2 linked regions of the Methanothermobacter thermautotrophicus str. Delta H genome follow. The protein of the gene in region 1 interacts with the protein of each later gene in a pairwise test. Links are inferred from orthologs where the notes say so. Each region holds a gene or a part of one and is shown in the gene's direction. Other genes may lie near its edges.

Region 1 (15,979 bases):
GATACGTGAAGCCACAAGGGCCCTTGAATCATTCCAGACAAGAAAGGCAGTTCAGGAGGCACTCTATCTCCTTAAAAAGGATGTTGACCACTACCTTAAGCGTGTTGAGGGTAGAGTTGATGATGAGGTTAAATCTGTCCTTGCAAACGTTCTGCACGCCTGGATAAGGCTCATGGCTCCATTCATACCCTACACTGCTGAGGAGATGTGGGAGAGGTATGGTGGTGAGGGTTTTGTAGCAGAAGCTCCATGGCCTGACTTCTCAGATGATGCAGAGAGCAGGGATGTGCAGGTTGCAGAGGAGATGGTCCAGAATACCGTTAGAGACATTCAGGAAATCATGAAGATCCTTGGATCCACCCCGGAGAGGGTCCACATATACACCTCACCAAAATGGAAATGGGATGTGCTAAGGGTCGCAGCAGAGGTAGGAAAACTAGATATGGGCTCCATAATGGGAAGGGTTTCAGCTGAGGGCATCCATGATAACATGAAGGAGGTTGCTGAATTTGTAAGGAGGATCATCAGGGACCTTGGTAAATCAGAGGTTACGGTGATAGACGAGTACAGCGTACTCATGGATGCATCTGATTACATTGAATCAGAGGTTGGAGCCAGGGTTGTGATACACAGCAAACCAGACTATGACCCTGAAAACAAGGCTGTGAATGCCGTTCCCCTGAAGCCAGCCATATACCTTGAATGATCCTCAGACAGCTCTTTTCCTAGAGTATAAATCCAGACCCATTTTTTCTCTTTTCTCTGCAAACATATGAAAAAATGAGAATTCCTCAAAAGAATATCCAGACCCATCTCTCTTTTCTCTGAAAAATTATGAAAAAAGAATCCTTTCTCAATGGTCGATAAAATCCTCAATCCATCCACACAGACCTTTCAACCCGGTTCACAAGGGTCCCCACACCCTCAACGGTGGCCCTCACGGTGTCCCCAGGTACCATCTGGCCCACGCCGGGAGGTGTGCCAGTTGCTATGACGTCCCCTGGCTCCAGTGTCATGACATGGGATATGAACTCGAGGAGCTCGTGGACCGTGAATATCATGTTGGACGTGTTTGAGGACTGTCTGACCTCTCCATTGAGTTTCAGGGATATATCAAGATTATCCGGAGTTACATCAGTCTCTATTACAGGCCCTATCGGGCAGAAGGTGTCAAAACTCTTTGCACGTGTCCACTGACCGTCCCTCCTCTGCAGGTCCCTTGCAGTTACATCATTGAGGACAGTGTAGCCTGCTATGAACTCAGATGCCGCCGAGGAGTCAACCCTCCGGGCCCTCTCTGATACGACGGCTGCAAGTTCAACCTCATAGTCAACTTCTGAGGACATCTCAGGATATATCACTGTGTCCCCAGAACCTATCACGGTTGTCGGCGGTTTAAGGAAGATGATCGGTTCATCCGGGATGTCCATTCCAAGTTCAGCGGCATGGTCCCTGTAGTTGAGGCCCACACAGACTACCTTGGATGGGGATACCGGTGGTAGTATCCTCACATCATCCAGTGAATGTTCAGCAATGACCTCAGGGTTATCTGAGAGGTATTCCTCCTCCCGGATCTCCAATATCCTTCTGTTCTCTGTGAACCCGTGAAGGAGCCTTCCATCCTTCATGAACCTCAGGAATTTCAATTCAATCACCCTCAGGGTATTATCCTCTCAATGGGCACAACAAGTATATCCCTTGCCCCCACCGCCTTGAGCCTGTTTATGAGGTTGAAGACCTCCTTTTCATCCACCACTGCGTGTACTGCCACAACCCCGTTATCTGAGAGCACCTCTGAGACCGTGGGACCTGTCATCCCGGGCATCAGGGCCCTGACCCTGTCAAGGTTTTTGCGGTCGATGTTAAGCATCACCAGTCTCTTCCCCTCGGCATCTATGACTCCACGTATCCCTGTTCTGAGTTCCTCTATTATCCCTGATTTGGTGGCGTAGCTTTCCCTGTTTGCTATGAGCTTAACCGAACTTTCGAGGATGGTGTCGATTACCCGGAGGTGGTTCATCCTGAGGGTTGTCCCTGTGCTGCTGAGGTCTGTTATGAGGTCAGCGACTCCAATGAAGGGCGCTATCTCTGTTGATCCTGTGAGTTCAACAACCTCCGCATCTATACCATGCTCCCTGAGATAGTTCTCTGTTATCCCCGGGAACTCTGTGGCTATAACTGCACCCCGAGGTATGTCCTCCGGGCCCCTGATGGTGGAGTCCTCAGGGGCTGCAAGAACCAGGCTGGCCCTCCCGTATTTGAGGTCCTCCAGGATTTCAACGTCACTTCCCCTTTCAACTATGAGGTCATAGCCGGTGATCCCCAGGTCAGCGGCACCGTCGGCAACGAATTCCGGTATATCCGCTGCTCTGCTGAACATTACCTCAATCTGGGGGTGCTGTGTCTTTGAGAATAATTTCCTGTTAACAGTGTCCTTAAGGCCGACACCTGCATTTTCAAGTAACCTTATTGCAGGCTCGCTTATCCTTCCCTTGGAGGGAACCGCTATTCTTATCTTCATTAAATCCCTCGATGACTGGTTAAATTTATTTTACATTAAGCTCCTGCAGGGTTTATCCGTTCATCTGCAGGATCTATCATTCTTCACTGGAGATTAACTTATATCTCTTTCAGGAAACCTATATAATAGGTTTGGAGTCCGGTCCCTGACCGATTATAAGTTAGAACTTATAAGTTATAAGGTGGTTCCATGGATAATGAAAGCATACTGATAACCGGTCCAGAGATCCTTGATGCAGGGGGAATCCGGCGGGGATCCGTCCTCATTGAGGATAACAGGATAGCTGATGTCTCGAACACCCTCAGCCCGGGGGATGCTGACACCGTTATTGACGGAACAGGCAAGCTCCTGATTCCTGGACTTGTGAACACCCACACTCACCTCTCAATGACACTCTTCAGGGGGATTGCAGATGACCTACCCCTTGACAGGTGGCTGAACGATCACATATGGCCTGCCGAGGCCCGGCTCAACGGGGATTACTGCTACGCCGGAGCCCTGCTGGGATGCATCGAGATGATAAGATCAGGTACAACCTCCTTCAACGACATGTACTTCTACATGGACCACGTTGCACGTGCCGTGGAGGAGGCAGGCCTCAGGTGCGTCATAAGCCACGGTATGATAGACCTGGGAGACACTGAAAAGATGACGGCCGAACTGAGGGAGAGCCGCAGGATAATAAAGGAATGCCATGGGATGGCAGATGACCGCATAAGGGTTGCGCTTGGCCCTCACAGCCCCTACACGTGCTCAGAGGAACTCCTTAAAGAGACAGCTGCCCTGGCCGATAAAAATGATCTCATGATACATATACATGTCTCAGAGACAGAGAATGAGGTCAGTGAAGTCTCTAGGTCCCATGGAATGACCCCTGTGGAGTACCTTGATGAGGTTGGGGTGCTGGGCCCACGGACCGTGGCTGCCCACTGCGTGTGGCTGAAGGACTGGGAGATTGATGTACTTGCAGAGAGAGATGTGAAGGTCTCACACAACCCCTCAAGTAACATGAAACTTGCATCGGGAGTATCCCCGGTCGCCCGGCTCCTCCAGAGGGGTGTTAACGTTTCACTGGGAACCGATGGCGCCGCATCAAACAACAACCTTGACATGTTCCAGGAGATGAAAACAGCCTCACTGCTCCAGAAGGTGAACCTTGAAGACCCTACAGCGCTTCCAGCCATGGATGTGTTCAGTATGGCCACACTCAACGGTGCCAGGGCCCTTGGAATCGACGCCGGTCTTATAGCGCCTGGTAAGCTCGCTGACATCGTCATACTTAATACCAGGAGGCCCCACCTGACTCCCTGGAGAAACCCTCCGTCACACACGGTATATTCTGCCTCAGGGGCCGATGTGGACACCGTCATATGTGATGGGAGGATTCTCCTGAGGGATGGAGAACTGGAGGTCCTGGAGGAGAAATACGTGATGGAACTCGCAGAAGCAGCTGCCGCGGAGCTAACAGGATGATGGCCCTCTTTGATGTTGATAAGACCCTGATACACCGCTCTTCCGCCCATGAGAATGCCTTCAGGCACGCCTTCAGGGAGGTCTATGGTGTTGATGCCGGCGTGGAGCTCATAGACTACCATGGAAAGACAGACCCTGTGATAGCAGAGGAGGTCCTCCTCCTCAGGGGCCTTGAAGGTGAAGAGATAGAGGGTCAGCTGCCCAGATTCCTCCGGGAACTCAGAGAATACGTGAAACATAACATAAATGAAGAGAATATAGAACTCATAGATGGCGTGGAGGAGTTCCTGAGTTTCCTTAAATCCATGGATGTACCTATGGGCCTTGTTACAGGCAACTGAGGGAAATAGCATTCATGAAGCTCGAAAGGGCAGGTATTGCAGGTTACTTTTCCTTCGGCGGGTTTGGTAGTGACAGTCCTGACAGGAATAAGCTAACAGAGATTGCGGTTAGAAGGGGTCTCAGGATCGGTGCAACCGGGAGTACCGTGCTCTTCGGAGACACTCCCCATGACATGAGGGCTGGTGACCATGTTGGGGCTGTTAACATCGGCATATCAGCAGGAAGGTACAGTGATCGGGCCCTGATGGCGGCAGGGGCCCGCCATGTATTCCCTGATTACAGAAAACCTGAACTCCGGGATACCGTGCTGAAGATCATGGCAGGTGATCATCGGCAGCAGATCATATGAGCTGACCTATGTTTAAGGTGGACCTAGGCTGATTTAAGGCCCCTCTCTATGAAGCCGGGTCTTCTGTTCCTGTTGAGGACTATGCTCTTAAGCCATTCAGGTCTGGTTTCAGGGAAATCCTTCCTGTAATGGGATCCCCTGCTCTCCTCCCTTATCAGGGCTGATTCCACCACCATTGATGAGGTTACAAGCATATTTTCAAGTTCGAGGGCCTCGATGAGGTAGGTGTTAAAGCCAGACGTCTCAGGGACATTCAGATCCCCCATCATCGTCGTGAGGTCCTGGATAACTGCTCTGGCTGATTCAAGGGATTCACGGCTCCTTACTATGGCAACACCGTTCCACATGGCCTCATGAAGCCTGTCCCTTATCTCGGATGGGCTGTGTGATCCTTCGGCCACCATTGACTTTATACGGTATTCCTCCTCCTCAACAGTAGACTTGATAGACGCCGGGGCTGATTTGATGGCGTTCCTTGCAGCTGCTATCCCGGCCCTCCTTCCGAATACCTGGGTATCCGCCAGTGCATTGCCGCCCAGTCTGTTGGCTCCATGGACACCACCGGTAACCTCACCGGCTGCAAAGAGGTTCCTGAGGTTTGTCCTGCCCCACTCATCTATCCTGACGCCTCCCATGAAGTGGTGTGCTGTGGGTGCCACCTCCATTGGCTCGGACCTTATATCAATACCAACATCCTGGAACTGGAGGAGCATGGTCTCAAGCTTCTCCTCTATGACCTCATCGGGCAGGTGGCTGACATCAAGGTAGACTCCACCATTCCCGGTGCCCCTCCCCTCCATGATCTCGGTGTAGATTGCCCTTGCAACAACATCCCTTGTTGCCAGTTCGCCGCGGGGGTCGTATCTCTTCATGAACCTCTCCCCCTCACTGTTGAGGAGTATTCCGCCCTCACCCCTCACGGCCTCCGTCACAAGGACCCCTCTCCTTGACTCGGGGTAGACCATGCCCGTGGGGTGGAACTGGACCTGTTCCATGTCTATGAGGTCAGCCCCTGCCTTCCATGCCACTGAAAATCCATCACCGCCCTTCTGGATGGTGTTGGAGGTAACGGGGTAGATGTGACCGGCCCCACCGGCTGCCAGGATGGTTGAAGACGCCCTGAAGGCCACAGTGCTTGAGTCCCTTATGGACACACCCATGGCTCCCAGTACACGGTCCTCCTCCACAAGGAGGGATGTTATCATGATCTCCTCAACTGTCTCTATATCCCGTCGTATGACCTCCTCCTTGAGGGCTGTTATCATCTCATGGCCGGTGCGGTCCCCCTGGTAGCATGTCCTCCTGTAGGTCTGCCCCCCAAAGGGCCTCTGGTCAAGCAGCCCGGATTCCTGTCTGTCAAAGAGGGCTCCATATGTTTCAAGGTCCCTCAACCTGTCGGGTGCCTCATCCACAAGTATGCGGACAAGCTGGGGGTCATTGAGGAATCCCCCACCCCTCATGGTGTCCTCGAAGTGCACATCCGGACTGTCCTCGGGGTCAACACATGCAAATGCAGCGTTGTATCCTCCTTCAGCCATTCCAGTGCACCCTGATTTAAATGATAATCCCTTTGAAACTATTAATGGCGTGAGATTGTGTTCAGAAACTTCTATGGCTGCCCTGCAGCCAGCTCCACCTGAGCCTATTATCAGAACATCACATTCATAGACCTGACTTTCCATGGACAATATTTTTAGCATTCATTATTATAAGGTTTGGCAGTCAATAGTTAAGGTGATGAACCATAACCGAGAATAAAGTCAAGCTCAGGTGATGAACCATCACCCGGTCCTCTACGGACGTTCTAATCTGAGGGTGATGTATGGATTTAAGCCTTCAATCAGGATCAGTCGCCTGATTTATTCGATAATGATCACTGGGGGTTCTGTTTGAAAAGAAAGGATATAGTGAAGCTTTCAAGGAGGGACTTTGAAAGGGCATGGCTTGAAAGTGGGAAGAGTCTAAGGAAACCCCACCATGACATGCAGTATCCACGCCTCCGATTCGAAACCGGAAAATCGCACGTACTCTATGATACCATCTGGATGATAAGGGAGGCCTACCTGCGCCTTGGATTCAGTGAAATGGTGAACCCTCTCCTCATAGACGAGGAGCACATATACCGCCAGTTCGGGCCCGAGGCCCCTGCAGTCCTGGACAGGTGCTTCTACCTCGGGGGTCTCCCAAGACCCGATATCGGACTCGGGACCGGGAGGATCCAGATGATAGAGGATATGGGCATAGATGTGTCTGATGAGAAGCTAGAAAACCTGAAGGAGGTCTTCAGGTCATACAAGAAGGGGGATCTTTCAGGGGACGACCTCGTCCTCGAGGTATCCAATGCCCTTGAAGTTGAGAGCCACGACGGTCTGAGGGTCCTTGAGAGGGTCTTCCCTGAGATAAGGGACCTCAAACCAGTCTCAGGGAGAACCACCCTCAGGTCCCACATGACATCAGGATGGTTCATATCACTCCAGAACATCCACGACAGGTACAGGATGCCACTAAAGCTTTTCTCCATCGACCGCTGCTTCCGGAGGGAGCAGAAGGAGGACTCCAGTCACCTGATGACCTATCACTCCGCCTCCTGTGTGGTGGTTGACCATGAGGTCCCCCTTGATGTGGGGAAGGCCGTTGCAGAGGGGCTCCTCGAGCACCTGGGATTTTCAAGGTTCAGGTTCCGCCCAGATGAGAAGAAGTCCAAGTACTACATACCCGGCACCCAGACAGAGGTCTACGCCTACCACCCTCTCCTTAAGGAGTGGGTTGAGGTGGCAACATTCGGCCTCTATTCACCGATAGCCCTTTCCATGTACGGGATAGACCAGGAGGTCATGAACCTTGGGGTGGGGGTTGAAAGGGTTGCCATGATCCTCAACCAGGCAAGCGACGTGCGTGAAATGGTCTACCCCCAGATATACGGTGAATGGCGACTGTCTGACAGGGACATCGCCGAGATGCTCAGGATAAACCTCCACCCTGTAACCTCAGATGGCCGTATGCTCATGGAGAAGATAGTCAAAACCTGGAGGGCCCATGCAGACGCCCCGTCCCCCTGCAGCTTCGAGGTCTACAGTGGGGAATTCCTTGGGCGGAGGATAGAGGTGAGTGCCCTTGAGGTGGAGGAGAACACACGGCTGCTGGGACCCGCAGTATGGAACACCGTTTACATACATGATGGGAACATCCTGGGTGTGCCACCTGGAACCGAGCTCGACAGCGAACTCATCACCAGGGCCAGGAAGGAGGGCCTGAACACCGGTATAACCTACATGGAGGCCCTTGCAGCCGAGGCAGCCTACCGCATAGAGGAGATGGTTGTAAGTGGCGCCGAGGAGGTTGAGGTGAGGAGCACAATAGCAAGATCCCTCTCTGACCTGAACCTCACCCTTGAGGACACCGCCATGAGGTACATAACCGGTAAAAACCGGGAGATCGACCTGAGGGGACCGCTGTTCTCAACAATAAGGTGCAGGTTAAGGGGGTGAACCTCTGATTATCAGAGGAAAGGTGAAATCAGGTTTCGGTGAGGGGGCCTACTTCATAACCCGTAGCGTATACCGGGACCAGTTCAGGGAAAAACTGGGCTTCGATCCCTTCCCCGGCACCCTCAACATAGAGGTCGGTGACCCTGAAATTGTGGAGAGGATAAGGGAGGGGGCCCCTGTGATACAGGGAGGCGGTGGCTTCGGTGATGTCCTCTACGTTAAGGCCCTGCTCAACGGGGTGGTTGAGGGGGCCATACTCTTCCCCCTTAAGACCCATCACCGGCAGGGGTGTCTTGAATTTGTGGCCCCTGTGAACCTCAGAAAAACCCTTAAATTAAGGGATGGAGATACCGTTAGCCTGGATATAGACACCAGTGAAATTCAGGAATAACAGACATCAGGCTGGAATGAATAGATAATAGCTCAGCATAGCCGCCGATTAAATCTCAGGATAAAATATACATCAGGATTATCAATGGAGATTGTGATCATGATTCAGGAAGCCCTTAAAGCACTTAGAAGGGGAGAAATAGTCCTTGTATTTGATGCAGATAACCGTGAAAGAGAAACAGACATGATCGTTGCTGCTGAGAAGATAAAACCGGAGCATATAAGGATCATGAGGAACGACGCCGGGGGACTCATATGTGTGCCTGTCTCCTGGGAAAACTCAGAGAAGCTTGGAATACCCTACATGACCGATATAATGGAGGAGGCGTCAGGGAGGTACCCGGTCCTGGGAAAACTATCCCCCCATGACATACCCTACGATGAGAAGTCCGCCTTCTCCATAACCGTGAATCACAGGAAGACCTTCACCGGTATAACCGACAATGACCGTGCCCTCACCATAGGTGAACTTGCAGGGATCTGCAGGGATGATAGACATGAGAGCTTCGGCGACCTCTTCAGGTCCCCCGGTCATGTCACCCTCCTCAGGGCCGCTGATGGCCATGTACTCAGGAGGGGGGGTCACACCGAGATGAGCATAGCCCTCATGGAAATGGCCGGACTTACCGGTGTTGCTGTCTGCTGTGAGATGATGGATGACAGGACAGGTAACTCTCTTTCAACAGAGGACGCCATGAAATACGCCAGGGAACATGACCTTATTTTCATGAGCGGTGCAGAACTTATTGAATCATACATGGAGTTCAGATCATAGAGGTGTTCATAATGGAGAGGCTGAAGATAGGGATCAATGGACTTGATGATCATAGGCGGTTTCCCATGGGGAGATCTGTTCTGATAACAGGGGAGCCCGGGTGTGGTAAGACCATCTTCGGGCTGCGGTTTGCCATAAGCAGCTGCATGGAGGGTTACAACACCGTCTACATAACAGCAGAGGAGGACGCCAATGACCTCCACATACAGGCAAACTCCTTCGGCTGGAACACCCAGGAGCTGGAGGAGAAGGGACTCCTCAACTTCATAGAACTTACAGGTATAAGGGCGAGGATAACCGAGGCAGAGCTAAGCATGGACATGGACCCCATGAAGGGCAACTTCACCAAGATAATACATGACATACCCCCCGAGGCCGAGGTGGTTGTCATAGACAGTCTGGGTGGCTACACAGCCAAACTCACAGCCTATGAATTCAGGAACCAGTTTGATCTCCTCGTATATGAGCTCAAACAGCGGGGTATAACATCCGTCATAATACTGGACAGTGCAACCTCCAAGGAGTTCAATGAACTTGCTCTCTTCTCGGTATACGGCGCCATAAAACTTGGTAGAAGGGAGAACCCCTACACCGGTCGCAGGGAGCGGATAATGGACATAGTCAAGATGAGAAGCACCAAAACACCCCTCCAGTTCCTCACATATGAGATCGGTGGCGAGGAGGGTATAACCATAACTGAGGGTGAGGAGATCCCTGAAGAGGATATGGGAATCTAAAACCTGACCTGATGGTTTAATTCCCGGAAATAGGGGATCCAGCCCCTGATGGCTGGGATCCCAAAGACGGGGATTCAGGGACTGAATACCTTTTTGATTTCTTCAGGGCCCATATAACCCCTGAATTCTGGTTTTTTTGCGAAGCTGATGAGGGTATCAACATCAAGGTGCTCCTCCACGGTCTCCATGGCCTTCAGGCAGAAGTCCTCAAGTTTTATCTCAACCTCGGGTGTGCCGCCCCTCTCACTCATCTCCACCCTCGGAATGGCAAGGTACCTTCCGCCTGATGCCCTCTCAAATATATCCATATCATAGACCCTGTTGAGTATTCCGCAGGAGACCTCAAGGCCCAGTCCCTCAAGTACCGATATGTGGGCGTCAAGATCAACCACCGCAGACTCTATACCCCCCTTGCTGCAACCTGCCACCATAATCAGGGGGATACCTGCTGCCAGGGCAATCTCAGCCCCGGAGTAGGGTGTTATATCGTTCAGGAGACCTGTGAGGATGCTCATAACGCCCTCGATGAGTATTATGTCGTATCTTCCCCTCACAGATTCAAGGACATCCCTGAGCTCCATCCAGCCCAGGCGCCCTATCCTTATGGATGAGTGCTCCTCCATGGGCTCCTTTATGAGGTAGAGGGCCGGGACTATGTCCCTGACATCGGGTCCCACCTTGATAACGCCCACCCTGAGGCCCCTCCTCCTCAGGGCGCCTGCAAGGCCCGTTAATATGAATGTTTTGCCGGAGTCTGAACCCGTGGATGCTATCATTATGGCTGGTGGGGTGCCCCTCGTCCCGCCCCTATCCATAACACGTATCCCCGTTGATATCCCGAGCTCAGATCTCAGAGCTTCCCGCAGTTTCCTGTTGGCTTCAAGTATCCTCTCCCTTGCAGTTTCATCCGCATCAAGGAATTTGAGGATGTTACTGACAAGGGTCTGGTTCTCATCGAGGCATCCGTGGACCATGGTCCCTGCCACGTTACCATCATCACTGCAGACCCCTGATAGGATCTCCCCTGGCCTTTCATGATAGTCTGCCCTGACTATGCGGGACTTCATTATCTCAGGTGCATCACCACGTATCTCACCGTAGGTATGGCAGTGGAAGCCAGTTATCCTCTCACCTGACATCCCTGAGGTCAGGAAGGACTCGCCGGTTATGGTGGCCTCCACCCTGTCGTTGCTTATCATGGGGTGGAATGTTACGTTGAGGAGCCCGAGACCCTCCCTGTAAACAGGGCATGGCGATTTTCTCCCTATATCGGTCCTCTCTGCCAGGGCCTGGAATCCTGAGCATATACCCAGGACAAATTTTCCGTCCGATGCCATCCTTCTTATCTCAAATGCAAGTTCAGGTGAAAGGCTTCCTGACTCAACGATACTTCCCCCTGGTATTATGATCCCGTCCAGGACCCTGTGGGCCCTTGAACCGTTTACAAGACCATTGCTTCCAACTATATCGGTGGGGAGAAATCCAAAGTTCTCAAAGGCAGGGACCGATCCCCTGATACAGACGAGTCCAATCCTCATGGGGGACACTCTCTTACAGTGAAGCAATCTCCCTCATGGCCGATACTATCATGCCATCATCTCCTGGCTTTGCCTGGAGCTGCAGGCCAACAGGGACTCCGCCCACATCCCCTGCAGGTATGCTTGCAGCGGGTATACCTGCAAGGTTAGCTATGACCGTGAGGACATCGTAGGCGTACATCTCCATTGGTTCAAGCTCCTCACCCAGTGTGTGGGGTAGCTTTGGAACCGTTGGCCCCGCTATTATGTCCACATGGCTGAGAAGCCCTGTTATCTCCCTCCTTATGAGGGATCTTGCCTGGAGGGCCCTCTTGTAGTATTTTCCAGATAGTTCCTTCTGACTGATGTAGGAACCCATATGTATCCTCCTGAGGACCTCCGAACCGCAGACATCCTCTATCCTGTGACCGTACTTTCTGCCGTCATACTTCCTGGTGGCTGAAAAGAATTCAACGTAGTTTATGAGGTAGTAGGTGGGGAGACAGAGGTCTATGTATCCAAAATCCAGTTCAACTATCTCGGCGCCCTCATCCTCCATGGCTCCGAGTTTCCCCTGAATAACCTCATCTATTGCCTCATCTGTGACCTCAAGGAACTCCCTCACAACACCGACCCTGAGGCCCTTCAGTTCCCTCTCCACCTCAAGGTCCGGTGAACTGTCCAGGGTTGTGGGGTCTGCCGGGTCATAACCTGAGATGACATCCAGTGCAAGTGAGATCCCGGATACATCTGCTGCCAGGGGTCCTATCTGGTCAAAGCTCATGGCAAGGTCCAGGAGGCCCTGCCTGGATACTGCCCCATAGGTTGGTTTGAAGCCCATTACACCGCAGTGCGATGCTGGATTCCTTATTGAACCCCCTGTATCTGATCCCAGTGCCAGGTCACACATACCAGCAGCCACTGCAGCAGCGCTCCCGCCGCTTGAACCTCCCGGGATCCTCCCGGGGGCTGCTGGATTGTCTGTTGGGCCAAAGAATGATGTCTCGGTTGAACTCCCGGCAGCGAATTCGTCCATGTTGGTCATGCCAATTATTATACCGTCTTCTTCCTTTATGCGCCTTATAACAGTTGCATCGTAGCTTCCAGTGTAATTTTCGAGGGTCTTTGAAGCTGCTGATACGTTGAAGTCCTCCACGTTGATGTTGCTTTTAACTCCTATCACCAGGCCCGCCAGTTTCCCTGTCTCCTTGCCGGAGGCTATCCTGGCGTCTATCTCCTCAGCCCTCTTAATCGCCTCTTCACCCCTAACCTCCAGGAAGGCGTTGATGTCATCGTTTTTTGCCTCAATCCTCTTAAGAAATTTTTCAAGATTTTCTGATGCGGTCAGGCCATGATTCTTAATCATATCAACCTTATCAACAGTTTCCATCTTTAACACCCTTATATTTCAAGTTGAAGTGAGATATAAGTCTGATCAACCTTAATAGCTGCCATGACTGCCTCGAGGGTGGAGTTTCCGGTCCATGGACCGCCGGGACAGCCATGACAGTACTCATCCGTGGTTTTAATTTCATTTCCAACACTAATAAATGTGAGATGTTCAATATTTAAAGATTGGTAGATTGACCCTGATTGTTATTAAATGGGGACGGTGGATGCATGGAAAAAACAGTTGTGCTAACCAGGAGTGATGTTGAAGGCCTTCTTAACATGGACGACTGCCTGAAGGCGGTTGAGGGTGCCTTTGTCCAGGAGGCCCTTGGGAGGGTTCAGATGCCCCCTAAGATGTACCTGTTCTTCAGGAGATACAATGGAGACCTCCGTGTCATGCCATCCTACCTTGAGGAGCTTGAGATGGCCGGTGTTAAGTGCGTCAATGTGCACCCCTCAAACCCTGATAGGCATTCCCTGCCAACGGTAATGGCTGTCATAGAGCTTGTGGACCCTGAAACAGGGTTCCCCATTGCACTCATGGATGGAACCCATATAACCGATATGAGAACGGGTGCCGCTGGCGGTGTATCGGTGAAGTACCTTGCATCCAGGGACGCGTCAAGGCTCGGGATAATCGGTGCCGGAAGGCAGGCCTGGACCCAGCTCATGGCAATCAGCAGGGTGGCGGATCTTGAGGAGGTCAGCGTCTACTGCAGGACACCGTCAACGCGTGAAAAATTTGCCTTAAGGGCTTCAAAGGAATATGAAGTCCCCGTGAGGGCCGCTACAGATCCAAGGGAGGCTGTTGAGGGTATGGACATCGTTGTAACCGTCACTCCATCAAGGAGTCCTGTGGTCATGGCAGACTGGGTGTCGCCGGGTACGCACATATGTGCCATGGGTGCAGACGCCCCAGGGAAGCAGGAACTGGACCCTCTGATACTCAAAAATGCCCGTGTATTCTATGACAGCCTGGAGCAGGCAACCCACAGCGGAGAAATAAACGTGCCCATCACCGAGGGGATCCTCAGGGTGGATGACCTCCAGGGAAGCCTGGGGGATGTTATGACAGGCAAGATTGAGGGTAGAACTTCACCCGCTGATGTGACCGTATTTGATTCGACTGGACTCTCCATTCAGGATATAACAACAGCATGGATGATCTATGAGAGGGCCGTTGCCGGTGAAGTGGGTCTGGAGGTGGATCTTCAGGGATGACTGGAGGCACCCTGCCGCCGATAATCATCACAGATGACTGGAAGGATCCTTATACTATGAGTGATAGAAATTGATATGGAGCTGATAGCATGTACCCCACCAGGACGTATATGAATGAACTCCTCACAAGGATGGACCATGTCTTCGAGAGGATGAGGATAGTTAGCCGGACAAGGTCCCTTAAAAGAGAAGAGATCGAAGAGATAGACCACCACCTCTCAGAGATAATGAGGATACTGAACAGATACAACTGAAGCCGTGGAATCATGATCAGTATCCTGCTATTCGCCCTGACATCATTTCTGATTGGACTATCCGGGGCCATGGCCCCCGGACCCCTCCTTACCGTAACTGTTTCAGATTCCATCAGGAGGGGATTCAGGGCCGGACCCCTCCTTGTGGCCGGCCATGTCCTCGGAGAGGCTCTCCTTGTTACTCTGATACTGATGGGCCTGGGTTATATCCTCAGATCAGGCCCTGCTCCAGCCATCCTTGGGACTGCAGGTGGAGCAGTCCTCATATGGATGGGAATCCTTGGTTTCAGGGATTCTGAAGACACTGAAAATATCCCTGAGGGTGGGTCAATCCTTCGGGGGGCCATCATAAGCTTTGCGAACCCATACTTCTTCCTGTGGTGGGGTGCGGTGGGCGCTGCCCTGATGTACAGGGGACTGGAGCTTGCAGGCGTCCTTGGGCTCCTGGCATTCCTCGCAGGTCACTGGTCATCTGACCTCACATGGTACAGTCTCGTATCATTCCTCTCATCAAGGAAATCCTTCAGAATGAATGGAAGACCTTACAAAATTGTTATGATGATTTTAAGTCTATTCCTGATTCTTTTTGGAGTCTACTTCTTAATTGAAAGTCTGAAGGCCATTTCAGGGTATTCCTAGGATGTTTATGGGTCTCGCTTACAGGTGCCACTGTATCCTCTCAAAATCTTAATACCATAAAAAACATATATTGGTCCGATGAAGGCCGTTGTTTTTGATAATTCAGGGACACTCATAAGGAGGTACAGGGCCCTCAAGGATCTTAAAACCGGTAAGATATGTGACAGCATGAACTCACTTGATGTTGTTGATTACCGGGACCGTAGAGCACTCGTGGTACTTCAGACGGACCCATCCACCTGTATAGTGAATGCCAGGCCCCACCAGACAATCTACGAATTCATAGAGAGGAACCATATAAGGTTCAATATAAGCTACGCCAACACCGCAGTTGATCCCGGTGAAATCCTTGAGGTCCTAAGGGATGACCCGGCCACCGTGGGGGACATACAGGATACCATAGATGCTGTTGCAGGGAAGAACTACAACATACAGATATGCAGCGGTTCAGGTTTCATCGTCAACATGGACCGGGGGAGGGTGGATTTCACCATAACAGCAGGAGGAAAGCTCTTCCCGGAGGTCCCCCATGTTATCGGTGAACTCATGGACAGGAAAATCGACATATACATTGCATCGGGGGACAGGAAGGGGTCCCTCATGGAACTTGCAAAGCTCCTGGGAATCCCCACTGAAAACGTATTTGACACTGCAGACACCGAGAGGAAGGCAAGGATAATACGTGAACTCCGGGGGAGGTACAGCAAGGTCGTTATGGTGGGTAATGGCATCAACGACATCCTTGCACTTAGGGAGGCCGATATAGGGGTTCTTACACTCCAGCAGAGGGAGCATGTCCCCCAGAGGCTTATAGAAGCCGCTGATTATGTAATAGAGAATATAGGAGAGCTGCTGGATATAGATATCTGAGGTTAAAACCT
Region 2 (12,427 bases), 390 kb from region 1 along the record:
TGTGCCCCTGGAGGTGCGGGGTTAACCGCCACAGGGAGCAGGGACACTGCGGTGTCATGGAGCCACGGGTGGCCTCGGAGTTCCTGCACTACGGGGAGGAGGCCCCCCTTGTACCCAGCCATACCATATTCTTCTCTGGCTGCACCCTGAGGTGTGTCTTCTGTCAGAACTGGGACATATCCCAGAACCCCTCTGCAGGCAGACACATTGAGGTGGATGAACTTGCAGCGCTCATAGAGGAGAGGAGGCGCATGGGGGCAGCAAACGTCAACTTCGTGGGCGGAGACCCGACACCAGCACTCCCATATATCCTGAGGGTTCTATCCAGGGTTTCCATCAGTGTGCCTGTCGTATGGAACAGTAACATGTACATGACCAGGGAATCCCTCAGGCTCATAATGGGTGCTGCAGACCTCTACCTCACGGACTTCAAGTTCGGCAACAGTGAATGTGCAGAGAGACTGGCAGGTGCCGGTAACTACTTTGAGGTTGTATCCAGGAACCACCTCATGATAGCAGGTGAGGATATGATAATAAGGCACCTGGTGCTTCCAGGGCACCTGGAGTGCTGCACGAAGCCCATCATATCATGGGTCGCAGAGAACCTGGGAACAGACACTGTAATGAACATAATGGGCCAGTACCGGCCCCTCTACAGGGCTTCAGCTTACCCTGAGATCAACCGTCCCCTCTACATTGAGGAGCTGGAGGAGGCCAGAAGATGGGCCCTGAGTGAAGGCCTTGAAAACCTTATCTAGGGGGAATCTGATGAAGATACTGATCACCGGGAGACCCGGCAGCGGGAAGAGCACCATGGTTGGAAGGCTGAGGGATTACCTTGAGGGCATGGGCTTTTCGGTTGGGGGGATCATAACACCTGAGGTGAGGGTGGGTGGTTCAAGGTGGGGATTTGAGGTCGTTGACATAGCATCGGGCAGGAGGGGCCTCCTTGCGTCAGTTGAAACAGAGGGCCCCCGTATTGGAAGGTACGGTGTAAATGTGGGGGTCATGGATGAACTGGCTGTCCCTGCAATCCGGAGGGCCATGCTGGAGGATGACTGCATAATCATAGACGAAATCGGCCCCATGGAGCTTAAGAGCCGGGAATTCAGGAGGACGGTAGACGAGGTCCTCAGCTCTGACGTCCTCCTCATTGCAGCGGTACACAGGAAAACCCTTCAAAGTATAAAAAAGAGGGAGGACATAAGGGTATTTGTTGTTGATCCTGAAAAACGGGACAGGGTTTACCTCAGGATAATTGACTTACTTGGTGATTATCATGGAATGCGCTGATTATGGTCTTACAAGAAAACTTGAAAGGGATAACCTCAACCTCAACCCCCTCCAGCGTGGCGGTGTTCTCCCCGCCGCTGCAAGGAAGGCCCTCCATGAATTCGGGGATGGTTACAGTGTCTGTGACTACTGTGATGGGAGGCTGGACCAGGTCACAAGGCCCGCGATAAACTGCTTCCTTGATGACCTTGCAGACTTCACAGGCTCCGATGCGGTGAGGACGGTTCATGGTGCAAGGGAGGGTAAATTTGCGGTGATGCATGCACTCTGTGAGAGGGGTGACACCGTTGTTGTTGATGGAAATGCCCACTACACAACACACCTTGCAGCTGAGAGGAACGGCCTTGAAATCGTTGAGGTGCCATCAACCGGACACCCCAGCTATGAGGTAACACCCGAAGCCTACAGGGAGGTCCTTGAGGAGACCATCGACAGGGTTGAGGTTAAACTTGCTGTGCTGACCCATGTCGATGGTAACTACGGGAACCTGACAGATGCACGTGGCGTGGCGGACGTCTGCAGGAAGCTGGGGGTCCCATTACTCCTGAACTGCGCCTACTCCATGGGAAGGCTCCCGGTTAACCTCAGGGAACTTGGGGTTGACTTCGTTGTTGGGAGCGGTCACAAGAGCATGGCGGCCTCCGGGCCTATAGGTGTGCTGGGGATGAAATCTGAGTGGGAGGACACTGTGCTCAGGAGGTCAGGGAGGCATGAGAAGAAGGAGCTTGAACTCCTGGGCTGCACATCACGTGGAGCGCCACTGGCAACCCTCATGGCCTCTCTGCCCTATGTGAGGGAGAGGGTTTCACGCTGGGACGGGGAGGTTAAGAAGACACGCTACCTTGTCTCTGAACTTGAGGATATCGGGGGTATAGAGCAGCTGGGTGTGAGACCCAAGGAACATGACCTCGTGAGGTTTGAAACCCCTGTTTTCCATGAGATAGCGGCTTCACATCCAAGGAAGGGCTTTTTCCTCTATGAGGAACTTAAGAAGAGGGGTATAGTTGGAATAAGGAGGGGCCAGACAAAGTGGTTCAAGTGCAGCATCTATGGCATGACAGAGGAGCAGGTGCAGTACGTGGTTGACTCATTCAGGGATATAGTCGAGGAGAACCGGTGAGCTGACCGCTGGCTGCAGTTCTTGAAAAGAGAGGAGAAATGTTACCTTTTTCATGTAAAGAGGGGTAAGGGAGAAAAATCAGTGGATTCCAGTAGGCTGTTCTCAATTTTATGAGTACATTTAGAGGACCACAGGGAACTGGATCTCCCTCACATCCCCATGGAGGATCTCCCTTGGCGCACCTATTACGTCCAGCCTGTTCTCCTCAACGTATTTTATGAGCTTTCTGTAGGCCTCCTCACGGGCTTCTGAGTATTCTGTAAATATCACAGTATGGCCCGGGATTGTGACTATCCTCACCTTCCCGTCACCCTCAGATTCGCCCTTTACAGGTATACCCACATCGTATCTTCCCTCGTCCTTGAGGGGTGCTGTGTAGAAGATCACTGTGGGGTCACCGTCGGCCTCAAGTTTATCATTTGATGATACAAAGTCTGAAACCTCTTCAAGGACCTCCAGTGTTTTACTGAAGGGCCCTGTAAAGGTTATCACAGCAAGTTTCTCATCATCCAGTGTCCTTTTACCTATCATTACAATCACCGTTAACCAACGACCATCATGGGCTTTGTGGCTGATTTAAGAACCTTCCTTGTTATGCTTCCGGATATTATGCGGTCAAGGCCGTGTTTGCCTGAGCTGCCCATTACAACGAGGTCCACGTCCTCGTCCTCCATGACCTCGAGGATCACCTCTGCGGGGTTACCCTCAAGTATAACCGTATCAAGGCGGGTTTCTGTCATGTGGCCCAGCTCCTGTTGAGAGCTGAATTCCTCCTTGAGGATGGATATTGCCTTCTCTGCCTGTTTTTTCAGTATCTCCTCAAGGCGTCTGCTGATATCCTCGTCCCAGATTTTCCTGTAGGACGTGTCAACTACACTTATGGCCAGTATGTCTGCCCCGCTCATCCCTGCTATGTGGAATGCGTGCCGGGTTGCCTTCCTGGCGTCCCCTGAGCCGTCTGTGGGTATCAGTATTCGCCGGTACACCTCTACACCCCTTCGCTTCCAAGGATTATTGAGTCGTCTGCTGAGTTCTGGAGTGCTATACTGAAACCTGGCTCTGCACCTATGACCAGGGTCTCCTTCCCGTTCTCCTTGGCTATGTTTATGAGGGGGAGGAAGTCAGCGTTCCTTGTCATAATTGCAACCACATCGATGTTGGGGTTGTGTATGAGTTCAAAGGCTTCAACTGCGAGCTGAACATCCACATCACCCGCAACTATCATGGGTGAGAAGCCCTGGTTCACAACGGCCTCTATCAGCTTATCTGAGGCGTACTGGTTCAGCAGCACCTTTCCTACCTTGAGGTTTCCCCTGTCAAAGAGGAGGTTCTTTACAAATTCAAGATCTGAACAGAATTCCTTTCTGAGCATGTTTGGACCATCAACAAGGAGCCCAAGACTCTTTTTATCTTTTCTGCTGTTGTTTATTATCACAAAGTTATCGTCATTATCCATTTCATCAGTTCCTCTCTTTAACTTTTAATACCCTTATGTATCTAAAAACTTATATAGTTATGTGGTGCTGTTGAGAAAGAGTTTAGATGTTATTTTATTAGGGCCTGAGGGCGGATTCAAGGAAAACCTCAAGGTCCTCCCAGAACCTGTCCCTGCTGATATTCCTGGCCTCCAGGACCATCCTGGATGTGAAATCAAGGTTCAGGGCGTTTATGGCCAGTGTATGGATGTATATGGATAGCTCCACAGGGTCGAGGTCGCTGCGGATGCTTCCGTCATTCATGCCCTCCATTATGGCCTCAACCATGAGCCTCCACATTCCGGTACGGAGGTCCACTATCTCCCGCGCATCCTCACTTTCACTCAGCTCGAACCTCTCGGTGCCACTGTAGCAGTATATCCTGAAGTAGTCGGGGTGTTCCTTTGAGAAGCTGTAGAGGGCCTCCACCATGGCCCTGACCTTACCGTATCCATCCGTGTCAAGCTCCAGGCACCTTCTGTACATGCTGTGGAGTATGCGGACACCGTAGAGGTTCACTGCGAAGAAGAGGGATTCCTTGTTTTTGAAGTAGTAGTAGAGGAGGGCCTTGTTGACCTCTGCCTCCTCGGCTATCTCATCCATGGTCACTCTGTCGTATCCCCGTGCAAAGAATGCCTTCTCTGCCGCCCTTATTATCTGTTCACGTCTCCGTTCACGTTCACGTTCGCGTCTTGATGGGGCCATGTGGATTCACCATTCAGTATCTCTATGAATATCTGTTCCGGTATTTTAAAACATTTTGCACCGGAAGATTTATATGTCATTAACTACAAGTTAAATTTTAACCGAAAGTTAAAAATTAACTGACGGTTAAAGAGGTGTTTCTTATGGTTGAAAAGAAACCCGTACCTGAAGACTGGCCACACATAGTTGGGGACTATGTGGTTGGTGATGAAGAAAGCCCGGTTGCGGTTGTCACCCTCGGGTCACACATGGAAGATGAACCCGTGAAGGCGGGTGCTGCAATTTCAGGTCCACTTCACACAGAGAACCTTGGGATAGAGAAGGTTGTTGGGAACGTTATTGCAAACCCCAACCTGCGCTTCCTTGTTGTATGCGGTGCAGAGGTAATGGGGCACATCACAGGGCAGACCATGAAGGCCCTCCACAGCAATGGTGTAGACCTGGAAACAGGGAGGATCATCGGTGCAACCGGTGCAATACCCTACATTGAGAACATGCCGGAGGAGGCCATAGAGAGGTTCCGGAGACAGGTTGAACTGGTGGACATGGTTGATGTTGAGGATCCAGATTCAATAGCTGCAAGGATCCAGGAATGTGTGGTTCATGACTCCGGTGCAATGGAAGAGGAACCCCTCATTTTAAAGGTTCCAGAGATAGGAAAAGGGGATTCAGAAGAAAACACCTGATTATTTTTTTTAAGGGTCTGACCGCCACCAGAAGGCGGTCACTTCCTCCTATTTTCACGCCGGGACTGGGATTTGAACCCAGGAGGAGCAAAGCTCCACAAGATTTCCAGTCTTGCGCCTTACCTGGCTAGGCTATCCCGGCAGAACAGTTAGATTTCAGTTCAGAAAAAAGTTTTTTTAAGCGCCGGGACTGGGATTTGAACCCAGGCGGAGAGAATCTCCACGGGATCTCAAGTCCCGCGCCTTACCTGGCTAGGCTATCCCGGCAGTATCAGATAAAAGAGATTGATAAACTCTTATTTATATAGTTTTTGGTGGTGAATTTAGTTAGAGGGGTTTACACCCCAGTTAACTTTTGAGTTCAATTTCAATGCTGACATTGTCAGGCACATTGACCTTCATGACCTGACGCATGGCCCTTTCATCGGCCTCTATACCCACAAGCCTCTTGTGGATCCTCATCTCCCATTTCTCCCAGGTAGCGGTTCCCTCACCATCCGGGGATTTCCTTGTTGGAACCACGAGCCTCTTTGTTGGGAGGGGGATTGGGCCTGACATGTCCACGCCTGTCCTTTCAGCAATCTTCTTGAGCTGGTCACAGACGTATGCCAGTTTTTCAGGGTCTGTCCCTGTCAGTTTAATCCTTGCTTTGTGCATTTAAATCCTCCTGTAAAAAAGGGAAGAGGTGGGTTTATTTTGCTGGTACGAGGTCTATGCACATTCCAGCAGCCACTGTCTGTCCCATGTCCCTTATGGCGAATCTTCCCATGTGTGGGATGTCCTTTATCTTCTCGATGACCAGTGGCTTGGTTGGTTTGACCTTCACAACAGCAGCGTTACCTGTTTTCAGGAAGTCAGGGTTTTCCTCTTCCACCTGACCTGTGGCAGGGTTCATTTTCTGCACCAGTTCAAGGAAGGTACAGGCAACCTGTGCTGTGTGGCAGTGGAATACAGGTGTGTAACCCACTGTTATGACACCAGGGTGCTGGAGAACAACGATCTGTGCTGTGAACTCCTTGGCAACCTTTGGTGGGTTGTCAAGGTGTCCTGCAACGTCTCCCCTTCTGATGTCGTTTTTACCGACACCCCTGACGTTGAAACCTATGTTGTCACCGGGTTCTGCCTGTTCGATCATTTCGTGGTGCATTTCGATTGATTTAACCTCTCCACTTACACCTGCTGGTTCGAATATGACGTTTTCACCCTTCTTGAGGACACCGGTCTCGACACGTCCCACTGGAACTGTACCGACACCTGTGATGGAGTAGACGTCCTGTATAGGTATCCTCAGTGGAAGGTCCACAGGTTTTTCAGGTGCTTCAAGGTCGTCGAGGGCTTCAACGAGTGTTTTACCCTTGTACCATGGGGTGTTTTCGCTCTTTGATGTTATGTTGTCCCCTTCAAAGGCGGAGAGTGGGATGAATTCAACGTCGCTTGGCTTGTAACCCACGGTTTTGATGAGGGCTGCAACCTCATCCTTGAGGGCGTTGAATTTCTCTTCGTCGTAGTTGACGAGGTCCATCTTGTTGATTGCGACTATGAGCTGGTTTATACCAAGTGTCCTTGATAGGAACACGTGTTCCTTGGTCTGAGGCATTACACCGTCGTCAACTGCGACAACAAGGACTGCTGCGTCTGCCTGGGACGCACCTGTGATCATGTTTTTAACGAAGTCACGGTGTCCAGGGCAGTCCACGATTGTGAACTCGTACTTGTCTGTTTCGAATTTGGCGTGTGCAAGGTCGATTGTAACTCCCCTTTCCCTTTCCTCGGAGAGCCTGTCCATGACAAACCTGAACTTGTCCTCACCTTCAGCTAACTGCTGCTCGGCGATTGCTCCGGCCTGCAGGAGCAGGTGTCCCACTAGTGTGGATTTTCCGTGGTCTACGTGTCCAATAAACGCCAGGTTCATGTGTTCTTTTTCTTTAGCCATAATATACCTCCATATATGATGGTTTAGCCTGATTTTTTAGATCCAGCAAATGGGCATGCTGTTTGTCTAAGGTAATTTCCTATATTCTTTTTAATTATATAAGTTTAATGGGGTTAACCCAGGTAGTGGTCTGCCCTGTAAGGTTCAGGACTGAGACCCTTCCTGGTCCTTACCTCCCTTGTTATGGTGTGCTGCAGTTCATTTGGAAGTCTCTCGAATCCAGCGTTCTCTGTTGACCAGAGACATCGTCCCTCGGTGGCTGACCTGATATCACCTGCGAATCCGAACATCTCTGCCACCGGTACAGTGGATTCAACGGTTACCATGTCACCCTCCTGGGTCATGTTGACGATCTGTCCGCGCCTGTTCTGTATCTCACGTGTTGCGCTTCCCATGTAATCCTGTGGCACGTTGATGAATACCTTCTGTATGGGTTCAAGGAGCACTGGCTCCGCAGACATCATGGCACCGAAGATACCCTTCCTTATGGCTGGAAGTACCTGTGCGGGACCCCTGTGGACAGCGTCCTCGTGGATCTTGGCGTCCATGAGTTTTATTTTAACCCCCATGACCTTCTCCTTGGCGACTGGACCGTTGTCCATTGCACTCTCAAATCCATCCATGAGGAGTTCCTTGATCTCATCGAGGTACTGGATACCACGGGTCATGTTGATGAATAGGTTCTTTTCATAGACATCCCAGACCCTTCTGGCCTCCTCCTTGTCCATACCTGCCTCAATGAAGTTCTTGGCCATCTCCTTGCCCTTGACACGGCCCTCCTTTATCTTACCTTCCTGTATCGCCTGCATCACTGATGCTTCAACCGGTTCAATTTCTATGTAGAAGCGGTTGTGTTTGTTGGGTGATTTACCCTCAACTGGTCCTGCGGTACCTGCAACGGTCTCCCTGTAGACGACTATTGGTTCGGATGTCTCTATCTCAACACCCTTCTCGTTGATCCTGTAGGCTATGATCTCGAGGTGGAGTTCACCCATACCTGAGATGAGGTGTTCACCGGTCTCCTCGTTTATCTCAACCCTTACGGTTGGGTCCTCCTTACCCACCTGTCTGAGCACCTCTATGAGTTTTGGGAGGTCCTTGGTGTTTTTGGCCTCAACTGCAACTGTAACCACAGGTTCGGAGATGTGTTCAAGACCCTCGAAGGCCTTTATCTTCCTGCCGGTGTCGCAGATTGTTTCACCTGCAACTGCATTCTTGGCACCGGTTATGGCCACGATGTTACCTGCCGGGACCTTGTCGGTGTTAACCCTCTCTGGTCCCATGTAGACACCGACCTGCTGGACACGTGCCTTGCTGTGGGAACCCACAAGGAAGACCTCGCTTCCCTTCTCTATTGCTCCGCCGTAGACCCTTCCGGTAGCGACTTCCCCTGCATGTTTGTCTATACTCACATCGGTCACCATAACCGCCAGGGGACCTTCAGGGTCTGTTTTGAGCATGGCCTGTCCCTCTTCACTTTCAAGGTCCCCTGACCATATTATTGGAACCCTGTAGGCCTGGGACTCGGCCGGGCTTGGGAGGTGTTCAACAACCATTCCCAGGAGGACCTGGTGCAGTGGCACCTTCTGGGCCAGTTCCTTCTGGTTGTCCTCTGTGCAGTACTTGTAGATGTCGTTGAAGTTTATGCCTGTCTCCTGCATTATCGGGACGTTTATGGCCCAGTTGTGATAGGCTGAACCGAAGGCAACACTTCCATCCTCAACACGAACCTGCCATTTATCCCTGAACTCCTCAGGGGCCATGTTCTTGATGAGTTTGTTTGCATTAGCTATGATCTTCACGAACCTCTCCTGGAGTTCACTGGCGTCCAGTTTCAGTTCGTTTATGAGCCTGTCAACCTTGTTGATGAATAGGACGGGCCTCACATTTTCCTTGAGGGCCTGCCTTAGCACGGTTTCTGTCTGGGGCATTATGCCCTCAACGGCGCATACGACAACAACTGCACCGTCCACGGCCCTCATGGCCCTTGTAACGTCCCCCCCGAAGTCAACGTGACCTGGTGTGTCGATGAGGTTTATGAGGTATTCATTTCCCTCGTAGGAGTGGACCATTGAGACGTTTGCAGCGTCAATGGTGATACCCCTTGCCTGTTCCTGTTCGTCGAAGTCAAGGAAGCGCTGATCCCCGGCCAGTTCGGCGGAGATCATCCCTGCACCAGCCAGGAGGTTGTCTGAAAGTGTTGTTTTCCCGTGGTCAATGTGGGCCACTATACCGATGTTACGGATGTACTCCGGCTGGTACATGAGCTCCTTAATCTTACTAATCATTTTTGCACGTCTGCTCACTAAAACCACCTGTAAGTTTAATGTGCGGATCTGGCTATCCTTTCTTTCTCTTCCTTCTTCTGTATCGCGAAGCTTCTTGTGTCGTACTCTGCAGCCAGCATTATCTCATTTGCAAGGCACTCCTCTATGGACTTCTTGTTCTTGAATGCTGCCTGCATGGCGCCCCTGGTTATGAATCCGAGTGAGAGGTCCACCCTCCTCTGGGGTGAGATGTCAACTGCGACCTGGTATCCTATACCACCGTACTTGATCCTTGTGGTCTCCTCCCTTGGGGATGTGTTTTCAACTGCCTTAACAAGGATCTGAACAGGGTTCTCCTTGGTCCTCCGGTTTATTATTTCAAAGGCTTCCTGCACTATCTTGTAGGCCTTGTTCTTTTTACCTGAATTCCTCTCTGTCCTCATGACCTTGTTTATGAGCCTCTCAACAATGGAGACCTTTGACTTTGCGAACTGTCTCTTGACGTGTCTTCCCATGGTGTGGGGGACGAGTATGCTGTCAAGGCATATGTACTTGGCGAGGCCCATGTCCTCAACCTTGACCTCGTCCAGTTCCCATTTATCAAAAACTAAACTCATAGGGATTACCTCACAGGTTTTTCTATTTTCCCTTTAACCATTTCCTGCAGGGATACGTTGTTGACCTTTGTCACCTTCCACCTGACACCGGGTATGTCACCCATGGACCTTCCTGAAGGTCCACCTATACCCTCAACAACAACCTCATCGTGTTCATCGATAAAACCAATGGCGCCGTCGCCAGGTGCGAAGGCGGTGATCTGTTTTCCGTTCTTTATTAGCTGGACCCTGACACATTTCCTTATGGCTGAGTTTGGCTGTTTTGCCTCTATACCAACCTTCTCGATCACTATGCCCCTGGCCTGGGGTGCTCCCTCAAGGGGGTCCGCCTTAACGTCGAGGCGCAGTGATCTCCTCTTGTAGTGTGTGTCCTTCCATTTGAACTTCTGCCTCTTGCTTTTAAGTTTCTTTGCTGCGAAAAGTCCTGGCAAATAAGATTCCTCCTGTAAAGATTATTTTATTATAATATTGCTTATGTTATGCTGTCTTCTGGCCAGAAGTCTGGCCCTCTCAATGTTCTGCCCGCCACGTCCAATGGCGATTCTCTTGTTCTTGGGGTCTGTTTCGACTGTGGCTATCTTTTCACCGTTTTCCTTCTGGAGTATCCTGATACTCCTGACCTTGGCGGGTGCCATGAGGTTCTTTATGAACTCCACGGGGTCGTTTGAGTGTTCTATTACTTCAACACCCTTATCAAGGGCCTTCTGAACCTTGGCAACCGTGCTTCCCTTTTTACCTATGGCCAGACCCATATCACCCTTCTTGACAAGGAAGGTTACCCTGCCGTTTTCATCATCCACGATGCAGTCCTTCACCATTGCACCCGTCATGCTCTCAAAGAGTGCAATGTACCTTATCTCATTTGTGGTAAATTTGATAGTCACAGCAACCTACCCCACCATTTCCAGTATTGTTGAATCACCTGGATCCTGGATTAAGAGGGCCCCCACGGTGAATGGTTTACCGCAGACAGAGCCCAGTTCAACACTGGTGCCTTCATGGGTGTACACCGGGATCTCTGATAGCTTCGCATAGTATTCTATGTCCTCCTTGAGGTCCTCTGGAATGTTGCTGGCCATCACCACCAGTTTACCCTTACCCAGTTTGAGGCTCTGAATCGTCCTCTTTGATCCAAGGATAACATTACCAGTATCTACAGCGACTCGTATTCCTCTATCTATGTCCATCTACTGCCTCCTATTTTCTTTCTTTCATCACAACACTAACGGAACCTGTACCCAGGGGTATAGGTTGCCCTATAATAATGTTCTCTATGATACCGGTGAGGTGGTCCACCTCGCCCCTGATACTTGCTCTCAGAAGGTGCTTACCGGTTTCCTCAAAAGAAGCCCTTGCAAGAACACTGGCCTTTTCACCACTGATACCGTGCCTTCCAATGGACTTGACAGAGCCATCAGCAGTCATCATATCTGCAACGAGCATTATGTGCCTTATGTCAACTGTGAGCCCCTGTTCCTCCATGGTCCTCTTTGCTTCGTGTATTATTGCGTTTCTGGCAGCCTCTATGCCCAGAACTGTCTCTATCTCATGTATATCGTTGGTCGTGGTCCGGACCTTATCCACACCCTCTTCTTTAAGAACAGCTCCAAGGTTTGAACCCTCAGTATGGATTACCCATTCATCATCCTCTTTACGGATAACCACCTTTCCTATGTTTTTAACCCCGCTTATCTGGAGTTTCCTCACCTTATCTGCGAGTAACCTGAGCTCCCTTATGGTGGGCTTCGGGGGTTCAAATCTCAGTATGTTGTTATCTATTTCTACTTTCTTAAAAGTTTTTTCCACCTTGGCCAGTATCTCATCATATTCAAGGTGCTTCTCCTGGATCTTCTCCTCATCCAGTTCAGCAACAACTGACATGTCAGCGTACTGGATGCTGAAATTTTTAAGCACATCGTTCAGAGTGCTCTTACCTATCTTGTTGGCCTTCCTTCGCACGAATTCCTCATCGTACCTGAGGTCCCCCTCGAAGTAGATGCTCATGGTTGGCGTGGATATCTTCTTCCGGGCGTCAACGATCTCTATGAGCCTTGGAAGACCCAGTGTAACGTTGAGCTCTGCCACACCTGCATAGTGGAAGGTACGCATTGTCATCTGGGTACCTGGTTCACCCACTGACTGGGCTGCCACCGTCCCAACGGCCTCACCGGCCTCAACCCGGGCCCGGTCATAGGCTCTCCTGACCCTTCTTATGAGCTCATCCAGTTCATCGTCACTGAGTTCATGCTTCTTCATGACCTCAGCTATGTCCTCAATGAGTTTCGGGGGGAACCTGGCCCTCTTCCGTTTGACAAGCTCCTGAACCTTGAG

What was found.
Region 2: the proteins of sepS (region 1) and pscS interact in binary tests that used the Methanocaldococcus jannaschii proteins (3 or more experiments, as listed by UniProt). The link is inferred for Methanothermobacter thermautotrophicus str. Delta H from one-to-one orthologs.

The regions. Positions count from the first base shown.
Region 1 is NC_000916.1:1,348,809-1,364,787, reverse strand. What follows is about bases 6,015-8,873. They hold sepS (O-phosphoserine--tRNA ligase), read left to right. Parts: upstream 6,015-6,574; coding sequence 6,575-8,173; downstream 8,174-8,873. Other genes in these bases: ribB (3,4-dihydroxy-2-butanone-4-phosphate synthase), read left to right, coding at 8,649-8,873; MTH_RS07165 (DUF120 domain-containing protein), read left to right, coding at 8,196-8,564; tfrA (fumarate reductase (CoM/CoB) subunit TfrA), read right to left, coding at 6,015-6,367. In the rest of the region: leuS (leucine--tRNA ligase), read left to right, coding at 1-706; MTH_RS07195 (fumarylacetoacetate hydrolase family protein), read right to left, coding at 873-1,646; hisG (ATP phosphoribosyltransferase), read right to left, coding at 1,658-2,521; MTH_RS07185 (amidohydrolase family protein), read left to right, coding at 2,711-3,994; MTH_RS09435 (HAD hydrolase-like protein), read left to right, coding at 3,991-4,335; MTH_RS09430 (hypothetical protein), read left to right, coding at 4,350-4,685; more of tfrA, read right to left, coding at 4,709-6,014; more of ribB, read left to right, coding at 8,874-9,338; MTH_RS07155 (ATPase domain-containing protein), read left to right, coding at 9,350-10,075; MTH_RS07150 (AAA family ATPase), read right to left, coding at 10,150-11,613; Asp-tRNA(Asn)/Glu-tRNA(Gln) amidotransferase subunit GatA, read right to left, coding at 11,627-12,982; ala (alanine dehydrogenase), read left to right, coding at 13,213-14,205; MTH_RS09825 (hypothetical protein), read left to right, coding at 14,295-14,459; MTH_RS07135 (LysE family translocator), read left to right, coding at 14,472-15,098; MTH_RS07130 (HAD family hydrolase), read left to right, coding at 15,177-15,968. UniProt on the Methanocaldococcus jannaschii protein: Catalyzes the attachment of O-phosphoserine (Sep) to tRNA(Cys).
Region 2 is NC_000916.1:961,096-973,522, reverse strand. The notes cover bases 352-3,346. They hold pscS (O-phospho-L-seryl-tRNA:Cys-tRNA synthase), read left to right. Parts: upstream 352-1,279; coding sequence 1,280-2,413; downstream 2,414-3,346. Other genes in these bases: MTH_RS05050 (universal stress protein), read right to left, coding at 2,956-3,346; MTH_RS05055 (transcriptional regulator), read right to left, coding at 2,534-2,944; MTH_RS05065 (NTPase), read left to right, coding at 769-1,293; MTH_RS05070 (radical SAM protein), read left to right, coding at 352-758. In the rest of the region: more of MTH_RS05070, read left to right, coding at 1-351; more of MTH_RS05050, read right to left, coding at 3,347-3,399; MTH_RS05045 (TIGR00288 family NYN domain-containing protein), read right to left, coding at 3,402-3,869; MTH_RS05040 (TetR/AcrR family transcriptional regulator), read right to left, coding at 3,967-4,593; mtrA (tetrahydromethanopterin S-methyltransferase subunit A), read left to right, coding at 4,737-5,279; rpsJ (30S ribosomal protein S10), read right to left, coding at 5,628-5,936; tuf (translation elongation factor EF-1 subunit alpha), read right to left, coding at 5,971-7,212; MTH_RS05010 (elongation factor EF-2), read right to left, coding at 7,326-9,518; rpsG (30S ribosomal protein S7), read right to left, coding at 9,536-10,096; MTH_RS05000 (30S ribosomal protein S12), read right to left, coding at 10,102-10,527; MTH_RS04995 (NusA-like transcription termination signal-binding factor), read right to left, coding at 10,549-10,980; MTH_RS04990 (50S ribosomal protein L30e), read right to left, coding at 10,987-11,283; rpoA2 (DNA-directed RNA polymerase subunit A''), read right to left, coding at 11,294-12,427. UniProt on the Methanocaldococcus jannaschii protein: Converts O-phospho-L-seryl-tRNA(Cys) (Sep-tRNA(Cys)) to L-cysteinyl-tRNA(Cys) (Cys-tRNA(Cys)).